DNA from 3 places in the Priestia sp. LL-8 genome. Region 1 is predicted to be linked to each of the others. Evidence: riboswitches for the same ligand, from Rfam matches in the RefSeq annotation. Region 1 holds a riboswitch; each other region holds the start of a gene.
What was found. Region 1 has a riboswitch for thiamine pyrophosphate ahead of tenA (thiaminase II). Riboswitches for the same ligand answer to the same signal wherever they lie in the genome.
Positions count from the first base shown of each region.

Region 2: another riboswitch for thiamine pyrophosphate. It lies ahead of thiT (energy-coupled thiamine transporter ThiT); the one in region 1 lies ahead of tenA (thiaminase II).
Region 3: another riboswitch for thiamine pyrophosphate. It lies ahead of U9R83_RS04525 (acetylornithine deacetylase); the one in region 1 lies ahead of tenA (thiaminase II).

Region 1 covers NZ_JAZAQH010000001.1:2,075,871-2,079,156, forward strand. The annotation lists gene U9R83_RS10515 (aldehyde dehydrogenase) at 1-1,100, shown strand, start outside; gene tenA (thiaminase II) at 1,129-1,818, opposite strand; TPP riboswitch at 1,914-2,012, opposite strand; gene U9R83_RS10525 (TspO/MBR family protein) at 2,242-2,988, shown strand.
Region 2 covers NZ_JAZAQH010000001.1:2,476,804-2,480,089, forward strand. The annotation lists gene U9R83_RS12545 (ethanolamine ammonia-lyase reactivating factor EutA) at 1-1,234, opposite strand, end outside; gene thiT (energy-coupled thiamine transporter ThiT) at 1,391-1,999, opposite strand; TPP riboswitch at 2,032-2,132, opposite strand; lysine riboswitch at 2,307-2,491, shown strand; gene U9R83_RS12555 (amino acid permease) at 2,594-3,286, shown strand, end outside.
Region 3 covers NZ_JAZAQH010000001.1:874,177-877,462, forward strand. The annotation lists gene U9R83_RS04515 (PTS transporter subunit EIIC) at 1-138, shown strand, start outside; gene U9R83_RS04520 (MupG family TIM beta-alpha barrel fold protein) at 135-1,145, shown strand; TPP riboswitch at 1,365-1,467, shown strand; gene U9R83_RS04525 (acetylornithine deacetylase) at 1,582-2,859, shown strand; gene tenA (thiaminase II) at 2,865-3,286, shown strand, end outside.

The sequences.
Region 1 (3,286 bases):
TAACACATGTGGGCTCTAAAGGGAAAATTGTTCCTGAACCGTATGGAGTCGCGTTAATTATTGCCCCGTGGAACTATCCGTTTCAATTAGCGCTGTCTCCTTTAGTAGGAGCGATTGCCGCTGGAAACACGGCGATTATCAAGCCTTCTGAATTAACGCCTAGCGTATCTCGCGTTATACAAGAATTACTAGCTGAGGCTTTTGATCCAGCATTTGTGACGGTGATTGAAGGCGCTGTAGACACGACAAGCCTGCTTTTAAAACAGCCCCTTGATTATATTTTCTTTACGGGAAGTGTAAATGTAGGGAAAATTATTATGCAAGAAGCAGGGAAGCAGCTTATTCCAGTCACGCTTGAGCTAGGCGGGAAAAGTCCGTGCATTGTACATGAAGATGCAAACCTAGATCTTGCAGCGAAACGGATTATGTTTGGCAAAGGAATGAATGCAGGCCAAACGTGTGTTGCTCCTGATTATTTGCTCGTGCATAAAAAAGTGAAAGCGCAGCTGGTAGAGAAACTTCGCGAAGCAATTTATCAATTTTACGGTAGTAATCCACTTGAAAGCGACCGCTACGGCCGTATTGTCAGTGAGCGCCATTTTACTCGGCTAGTTGAGTTTTTAAAAGACGGAAATGCTATAGTTGGAGGCGGATATCAGAAGGACAGGTTAACAATAGAGCCTACGGTGTTAAGTGAAGTGAGCTGGAATTCGGACGTTATGCAAGAAGAAATCTTTGGACCAATTCTTCCTTTAATTGAATACGAAACGCTAGACGAAGTCGTTCACAAAGTCCAAGAAAAAGCTAAGCCGTTAGCTCTTTACTTATTTACAGAAAGTGAAGATGTGCAAAACGTCATAACGGAGCGTCTTTCATTTGGAGGAGGCTGTATAAATGATACGCTTATGCATATCGCTACGCCGTATTTACCCTTTGGCGGAGTAGGAGAGAGCGGTACGGGTCAATATCATGGAGAAGACAGCTTCCGGACATTTTCTCATTTTAAAAGCATGCTGTCTCAAACAACCAAGTTTGATTTGTCATTCCGCTATCCTTCGGAAAAACAAAGCTTGAAAATGATCAAAAAATTATTGAAATAAAAGAGCCTCCTGATAGGAGGCTTTTTTGTTATTTTGAAAGTGAAAGCTGAGAAAGCGGCCATTTTTCTTGGGTATATGCCATTTCCCAAAATAAATACTCGAGTTCACAGCTTTTGATAAAGTGATCTTTCATACGGTTACGTTCTTCTTCAGTGGCTTGCTCTGCAAGTTCATCAAGCTTGTTACAAAACCATTGTGTTGTGCCATTCATTTCTTCATTATTATAAAACTGAATCCATTCATAAAAAGGATGAGAAGGAGATGGATTTACTTGCTCTGTAATGCGCTGGCCAATTTCAACGTACGTCCACGGACATGGAAGGAGCACGGCAATGATTTCCGCTAAGCTGCCTGTATGCGCAACGCTCATCATATGATTGATGTAGTGACTAGCCGTCGGTGAAAGCGTCTCAGTGTGAAGGTCTTCATAGCGTACGCCTGCTACTTCACAAAAATTATTGTGAGGGTGAACTTCACTATGTAACACCGTAGAAATGCCGGCATTAAAGGCTTCCATTTCGGTGCGCGTGCGGCATTTTGTTAAAGCAGCGCCGTAAATGCGGACAAATGCTGTTAAGTATTCATAGTCTTGAGAAACGTAGTGAATAAGCGCTTCTTTTGGCACGTTTCCTTCAGCAATTCCTTTAATAAAAGGATGGTTAAAAATTGCTTCGTAAATATAGTTTGCTTCTTGTCTTAATTGAGATGAAAATGACATCAAAATCCTCCTTTAATATGAGGAAGTCACAAACAAGCACATAAAGGAAATAAAAAACACTCCGTTTATAAGCGGAGTGGCAAAGGACAGTAAGAAACTGAACATTGCCACTTTCCTACGCTGGTATGAGCCAGATCAGGTTCAAAGGGATCAAGAAAACTTGTCTCAGCCGATGGGCACCCCTAGTGGACTTCCTGTTAATCTATGTTTAACTTACCATATATTCTGAAAAATGAAAAGTGATATTAAAACTTGGAAGCAAACTGTTTTTTATCCCTTAAAGAGGCAGCTTCTTTAAGCTGTTTTTAATCATTTTTGTGTAAAAATGCATATTTTTAGGGGAGAAGAGGTATTAATGAAGGGAAGAGCCGTTTTGGTCTCCAAAACATTTCCCCCTATAAATAGAAGAAAGGAGAGAATAAAATGGCAAAATTTCGTTTGTATGCCGTATTAAATGTAGTAGGTTTGGCTATTACACTACTTGTGAATTATTTAGCAAATGCTATTCCAATAGGAGGAAAAACAACGGCAGAGGCTTCTGCACAAGTTCCTACGTTGTTTACACCAGCCGGTTATGCCTTTGCTATCTGGGGCGTTATTTATTTATTATTAACCATTTGGGTTATACGTCAATTTTTTGCAAGAGAAGATCAAAAGGAGATATACGCACGTATAGGCATTTGGTTTTTCCTAAACTGTTTGTTGAACAGTGCATGGATTTTTATTTTCCAAAACGATTACTATAAGTTATCACTTTTAGTTATGTTCTTTATTTTGGGTACATTAATGGTTGTGTATTCCATCATTCAGCATTCTCGGATGACAACATGGTTCATGCGTCTGCCGATTTCCCTTTATCTTGGCTGGATTTCCGTTGCGACTATTGTTAATGTGTTTGTCGTATTTCAAGCGAATGGAATAGAACATTTGCTTGGCTTAAACGAGTTAGCCTGGACGATTATTATGCTGCTAGTAGGGGCCGTGCTTGGCATTACATTCACATTAAAAAACCGAGACGCTGTTTATCCGCTTGTTTTTGTTTGGGCTTATATTGCCATTGCGGTAAAACAAAGTGGAAATCAGTCCATTGTAATCACGGTCATTATTTCAGTTGTTTTATTAGCAATTGCTATTATTGTAGGATTGATTAAGCGCTATAGACGTTTGTAAAAAGAAGCTCTAGCCTATATAAGCTAGAGCTTTTTATGATGCTCTTTTGATTGTAAAAAAGCAGCTGTAAAAGCAATTAAGCTAATTAAAATACCAAAAGGAACAACAATTGGTATGAATGATAAAATAAATGTCATAAGTGTAACCTCCATGTTGCATCGGTGCGTAATGAAAAATTCAACTTTTTTAAATTGAAGTCCCGTTATTATAGTATGCTAGGCTCTTGGTTTGGAGCCTATATGTTTAGAAATAAATGAAAAAGGCAACATACGTTACATATAGGTTATATAGGAGGAGT
Region 2 (3,286 bases), 400 kb from region 1:
CGAGGCACTTAGCTCCCTTAAAACAAGCACCAAATTCAGCGCTTATTACTTTTGCTAATTCTTGAAGCATCTTATAGCTGCAGTAAGGAAAATGCGATAAAGCAATAGCAACGGGAGGATCTTCTGCGCTGAAAATAGTTGAAGCCTGCATGCATGACGCTCGAGCTCTTTCTTGAAACAGCTGCGGATTCCACTCCTCCTCTGGCTGTACAGGTATTTCTATAATCGGAATGTTTTTCAGCGGCAGTTTTTTAGACTTAATGTATACGGTTGATCCGCTAACTTCTGTATTTTGCATGCCAGCCCCAATGACAGTAGCGCGCGTTGTTTCAGCGGCTTGAGATACGTGTATGGATTGAAACTGATACGCTAGCAGAGGACCAATGTCTCCATGTACAGCCACTTCCCTCACTGTTTTCGGCTTTTGCTTCTCCATCATTGCTCCTACCCCTCCTGAAATCATAATTGTTTCTGGTTGGATAGAAGATCTTGTATGAGGAGAAACGAGCAGCGAAGAGGTTTGAATTAGTGCTCTTACATAATTCACGGTTTCTTCAGCTAGTAATTGACAGATAGACGAGAGTTTTTCAAATGTTGCTTTTTCACCTTCTCGCAGTATTAAAGAATTATTTTTTAAAAATTCAGTTAAATAAGGTGAAACGTAGGTAACAAAGCCGTCTGAATTCAGCCGAATTAATCTTCCACCTACATGCAGCGTAAACGTTTCGATCACTTTTCCGTTTTGACATAAAGCGATGTTAGCGGTGCCTCCTCCTACATCAATATTGGCAATTACTGCATTTGTTTCAGCGGAATGTTGGATTGCTCCTGATCCTTTTGCCGCCAATATTCCTTCCAAGTCAGCACCGGCTGTTGCAACAACAAAATCTCCAGCATGTTCGGCTAGATAGTGAACGATAGTTTCTGCATTTTGCTTTCTAGCAGTTTCTCCTGTGATGATCACAGCGCCCGCCTCCACTTGATATAAGGAGATTTCTGCATTCTTGTACTCTTGTTCTAGTAGTACCGTTAATCGTTGAACATCGATTTCAACCTCGTTTAGCATAGGTGTGGTATAGATAGAACTTGCATACGTTACTTGACGATCAATAATTTGACAGCCTGGCAGCGTAAACTGATTTTGTTGATTTGCTATTAACAGCTTGCTTACAATCAGTTTTGTTGTACTTGTTCCAATATCTAAACCTATGCTCGTGATCCATTTCTGTAGCATGCTATCAATCCTTTATCTCGTTTGAATATGTTGACTATCATAAAACAGTTTTTTGAATATTTCACTAACTATGTTATCAAACCTGACACACTTTTGTGTAAAGAAAGGTGACAAATGACAAAAAAGACTAAATCTTGGTAGATTTAGTCTTTTTTCTTATGATGAATGTGATTTAGTTACAATCATTCTTGATGCCGATGGAATTAACAATGAAAGAATGACTAAGCAGGCTATTAGTGACCCTACCATTGAAATACCGTTCATTGAAAAAGAATACCACAGAGCGGACATACCTTTTGGTGCGTACGATCCCCAGAAAATAATACCAGCAATAAAGTGCCAGAAATAACGTGCGAAGCTTCCGATAATAAGGGATAAAACAATCAAAACAAAAGCTTTTGATCTGTTATTGGTAGCTAAATTTGTTTTAATAGATTGTGAAAAAATACCTCCAAAACCTATAAAAGCAAAAGCCACAATATATTCAATAAATGTTTGTAGCGCTGTTAAAATATAAGCCGTTCCTGTCGCTAACTGCAAAAGCCCCCATAATAGACCAGATAGAGCCCCGCCTTTTACTCCCCAGCGAAAGCACATAATAAAAATGGGCACCATGGAGAACGAAATACTTACAGCCGTTGCAATCTTAATGGAAGGCAAAAGGTCAAGTAGAAGTGCCAATGCTGCAAAAATAGCTATTTCAATTTTAGCCTGTAAAGGTAATGCTTTATTCACGTTTCTCACTCCTGTTTTTGAATCATTCATATCAAACGGTTTACACAGGAGTAAGCAAATATATGCTACTATTCCCACATTCCTGCGCTAGCGTTAACTAACAGGTTCTAAGGGTCTGAACATTTCGTTCACTCTCAGCACGGCGGCTCCCCCTGTGGTACGTTTGGATATTTATGTAGTATAAAGACAATGTTTATTATATCATATGTAACAAAATAGATTCGAGAGATTTCAAAGATGTTTCTATTTTCTGAATCTATTTTTTATAATGACAATCGTTTTAGTATTTGTTATACTTCTTCTATGTCAATTGAATATAAAAAACCCTCATCCTAATCGATGAGGTAGAGGTCGCAGTTTTTAATAGTAAAGTAACGGAAATGCAGAGAACATTGAGGATGTTGCTTGAAAGGAAAAATTGCCGAAGTTTAGATCACTTCTCGGTTGATTTAAGCTGGGGCTGTCTCCGAACAGGAACAGAACTGTCACATCATGCGAGTGATGTGAAGAGCTATCTTCACGGAAGGTTGACGCGGTTTTCAGATTTAAAAGCGCGCACATATACTGCGGGCTTTTTTTATGTTATCCCGTCTCTTTCCGTACATTCGAAAGGAGTATTTATCTATGCAAGAGCAGCAAGAATTAAAACGTGGGTTGAAATCTCGCCACTTAACGATGATTTCATTAGGAGGAGCCATCGGAACCGGCTTATTCCTAGCAAGTGGTGGAGCAATTCACACAGCAGGACCTGGGGGAGCGCTTTTAGCTTACGCTATCATTGGCGTCATGGTTTACTTTTTGATGACCAGCCTAGCAGAGCTCGCAGCTTATATGCCTGAAGCTGGTTCATTTAGTACGTATGCGTCTCGTTTTGTAGATCCATCCTTTGGTTTCGCTCTCGGCTGGAACTACTGGTATAACTGGGCTATTACGATTGCAGCTGAATTATCCGCTGGAGCCCTTATTATGAAATTTTGGTTCCCAAACTCTTCTTCTATTTTATGGAGTGCCCTGTTTTTATTAATTATGTTTGGGCTTAACTACCTTTCTGTAAAAGGATTTGGTGAATCTGAATTTTGGTTTTCGTTAATTAAAGTAGTAACGGTTATCATCTTTTTAGTTATTGGTATTATGATGATTTTTGGTATCTTTAACAATGAAGCACCAGGTTTTAAAAACTTCACGCTTGGTGATGGACCGATTCACGGTGGATTCTTTACTGTACTAGGTATTTTTATGGCTGCTGGTTTTTCATTCCAAGGAACAGAGTTGCTTGGAGTCGCGGCTGGAGAAAGTGAAGATCCCGAAAAAACGGTT
Region 3 (3,286 bases), 1.2 Mb from region 1:
GGTTTACCGCTTACGTTTTTAGTTCATGCGCATCAAATTCTTCTTTATTTACTTGGATTAGTTATTGCTTACGCAGCAGGCTTTATTTGTACCTATTTCTTTGGATTTAACGATGAAATGGCGAGGGAGTTTGAATGATTGGCATTTCGTTTTATTTGAACGATAGAGATGCCAAACAAAGATTAGTAGAAGCGAGTGAATGCGGCGTTACACGCGCATTCACTTCACTTCACATTCCAGAGGAAAAAGGAGATTTGGCTGAACGGGCAAAAGAATTGCTTCATGTGGCTAGAGAGTGTGGAATAAGCGTGTATGCAGATGTATCCAAGGATACACCAGTTCATTTAGGTATCGAAAGCCTTATGACTCTATCTTCACTTGGCGTATCAGGTATTAGACTAGACGATGGCTTTAGCGTAGAAGAAACGATTTTACTTGCGAATGAGTTTTATATTGCCCTTAATGCAAGTACATTGTCAAAACAAGAAATAGAAGCGCTGTTATCTGCAGGCCTTCATCATCATCAGCTGCTTGCTTGGCATAATTTTTATCCGCGGCCTGAAACAGGGCTTGAAGAAACGTTTTTTCAACAGCAGACAGATTTATTCAATGAACTTTGTATTCCAGTGTGTGCTTATACTCCTGGAGAAGGCGAAAAGAGAGGTCCTATTTATCAAGGTCTTCCTACTAGAGAGAAGGACCGTAATAGATGTCCTTTTATCTCTGCAGTAGATTTATACGGATGCGGAGTAACGGAGGTTTATATTGGAGATCCATACGCCAGTTCAAGTTTATTAAAACGTTTAGTTCAATATCAAGAAAACCGCATTATTCCGCTACGCATTCGTTCACCTCATATACAGGGAACGTACAGCGTGCGTCCGGATATATCAAGAGACGTTCTGCGTTTGGTGGATACACGATCTGTAGAACCAGTGCCGCCATATCATACAGTCGAGCGCGGAATTGGAGCAATTACAATGGACAATGATGGCTACGGACGTTACAGAGGAGAGGTTCAAATAGCTAAAAGGAATTTGCCTGCAAATGCTAATGTTAACGTGATTGGGCATGTGATAGAAGAAGATCATGAACTGCTTTCGTTAGTGAGATCGGGTCAAAAACTTGAGCTTATTACTGTCTAAATGGAAAAAACGTGTATTTTTAAAGAAGCTGATAGCTAACTAGTAATCTTACAAAAACAAAGAGCACACACTGCTTGAAAAAGGTGTGTGCTTTTTATTTTACTAAAAAGGAAACTATTTTCATTACCCTATCATGAACCTTTCTATTGAATAAAACGCTTTACTATGATAAAACTATTACAGGTAAACATATGATAATAGATTAATTTCATAGAGATACAACACCACTAGGGGTGCTTTCGAAGCTGAGAGAGACGAGAAGTCTTAACCCTTATAACCTGAACTAGGTAATACTAGCGTAGGAAAGAGGTATTGTAATGGATGTTTTGTATGGGATTTCCTTACGAACTCGTTATAATAATTTTGTGTACATAAACAAAAACACTTCTTTCCTGCGAAAGAAGTGTTTTTTTATGCGTAAAGGAAGGTGTCATACATGGAAGAAACAATTGATTTGCTTGTCAAACAGGTAGAGGAGCGCAAAGGAGAGTTAATCCAGTTATTAACAACGCTTGTTTCGTATAAAACGCCAGCGCCTCCTGCACGAAATTCTCATGAAGCGCAGCTGTACGTAGCGAATTTTCTTAAAAACTGCGGTTTCTCCATTGATATGTGGGACTTATATTCTAACGACCCCATCGTAGTGGGTACGTTAAAAGGACAAAAATCAGCTGACTATCAAAGCCTGATTATTAACGGTCATATGGATGTTGCTGAGGTACAAGAAAATGAAAAATGGGAAACAGATCCGTTTGAAGCTGTCGTGAAAGACAATAAAATCATCGGACGCGGAGTTGCTGATATGAAAGGCGGCTTGGCAGGAGCGTTGTTTGCAGTTCAGCTTTTAACGGAAGCAGGAATCAAGCTGCCGGGAGACTTGATTTTTGAATCCGTTGTAGGAGAAGAAGTAGGAGAGGCAGGTACGCTGCAATGCTGTCAGAAAGGGTATACAGCTGACTTTGCGCTTGTAGCGGATACAAGTGATTTGCATATTCAAGGTCAAGGCGGAGTCATCACGGGATGGATTACGATAAAAAGCAGTAAAACCTATCATGACGGTACACGCCGAAGTATGATTCATGCTGGAGGAGGGCTTTTAGCCGCAAGCGCTATTGAAAAGATGGCAAAAGTGATCGGAGGGCTGCAAGAATTGGAGCGTCACTGGGCTGTTACAAAGAGCTATCCAGGATTTTTGCCAGGGACAAATACGATTAATCCAGCAGTAATCGAAGGCGGAAGACATGCTGCTTTTATTGCAGATGAATGCAGGCTGTGGATCACCGTTCACTATTATCCCAATGAATCGTACGACCAAGTATCAAAAGAAGTGGAAGAATACATTTTAGCTATTGCAAAAGCGGATCCATGGTTAAAAGATAATCTGCCAACCTTTGAATGGGGAGGCACATCAATGATCGAAGACAGAGGAGAAATCTTTCCGTCATTAGAAATTGATGAAAATCATGGAGGAGTGCAGCTGCTTGCAAATACTCATGAACAAATGGAAGGGAAAAAGCCTCCAATTGATGTGTCAACTAGCGTAACAGACGGGGGATGGCTAGCTGATGCGGGAATTCCGGCGGCTATTTACGGTCCGGGAAATTTAGCAAATGCACATGCTGTGAACGAACAATTAGATATTAATCAGCTTGTTCAATATACAAAAGTGATGGTGCAGTTCATTTATACGTGGCTGCATACGCATAAGGAGTGAACATCATGAAATTTAGTGAACGATTATACGAAAAGCTGCAGCCTATTTGGCGTCAAAATCATAATCATCCCTTCGTACAGGGAATGGGAGACGGAACGCTTGAAAAGGAAAAGTTTCGCTTTTACATGATTCAAGATTACCTTTACCTAATTGATTATGCCAAGTTATTTGCAATTGGAGCCATGAAAGCTACCGATCTTCAAACGATGGGGAAATTTGCAGGCCTTTTAGATTCTACGTTAAATGAAGAAATGAGCCTTCACCGTGAGTATGCCAAGAAATTTGAAATCAGCGAAAAAGAATTAGAAAAAGCGCAGCCATCGCCTACAACGCTTGCATACACACACTATATGCTACACGTTGGTCAAAGCGGAACATTAGCTGAATTAGTGGCGGCTCTTTTGCCTTGTATGTGGAGCTACTGGGA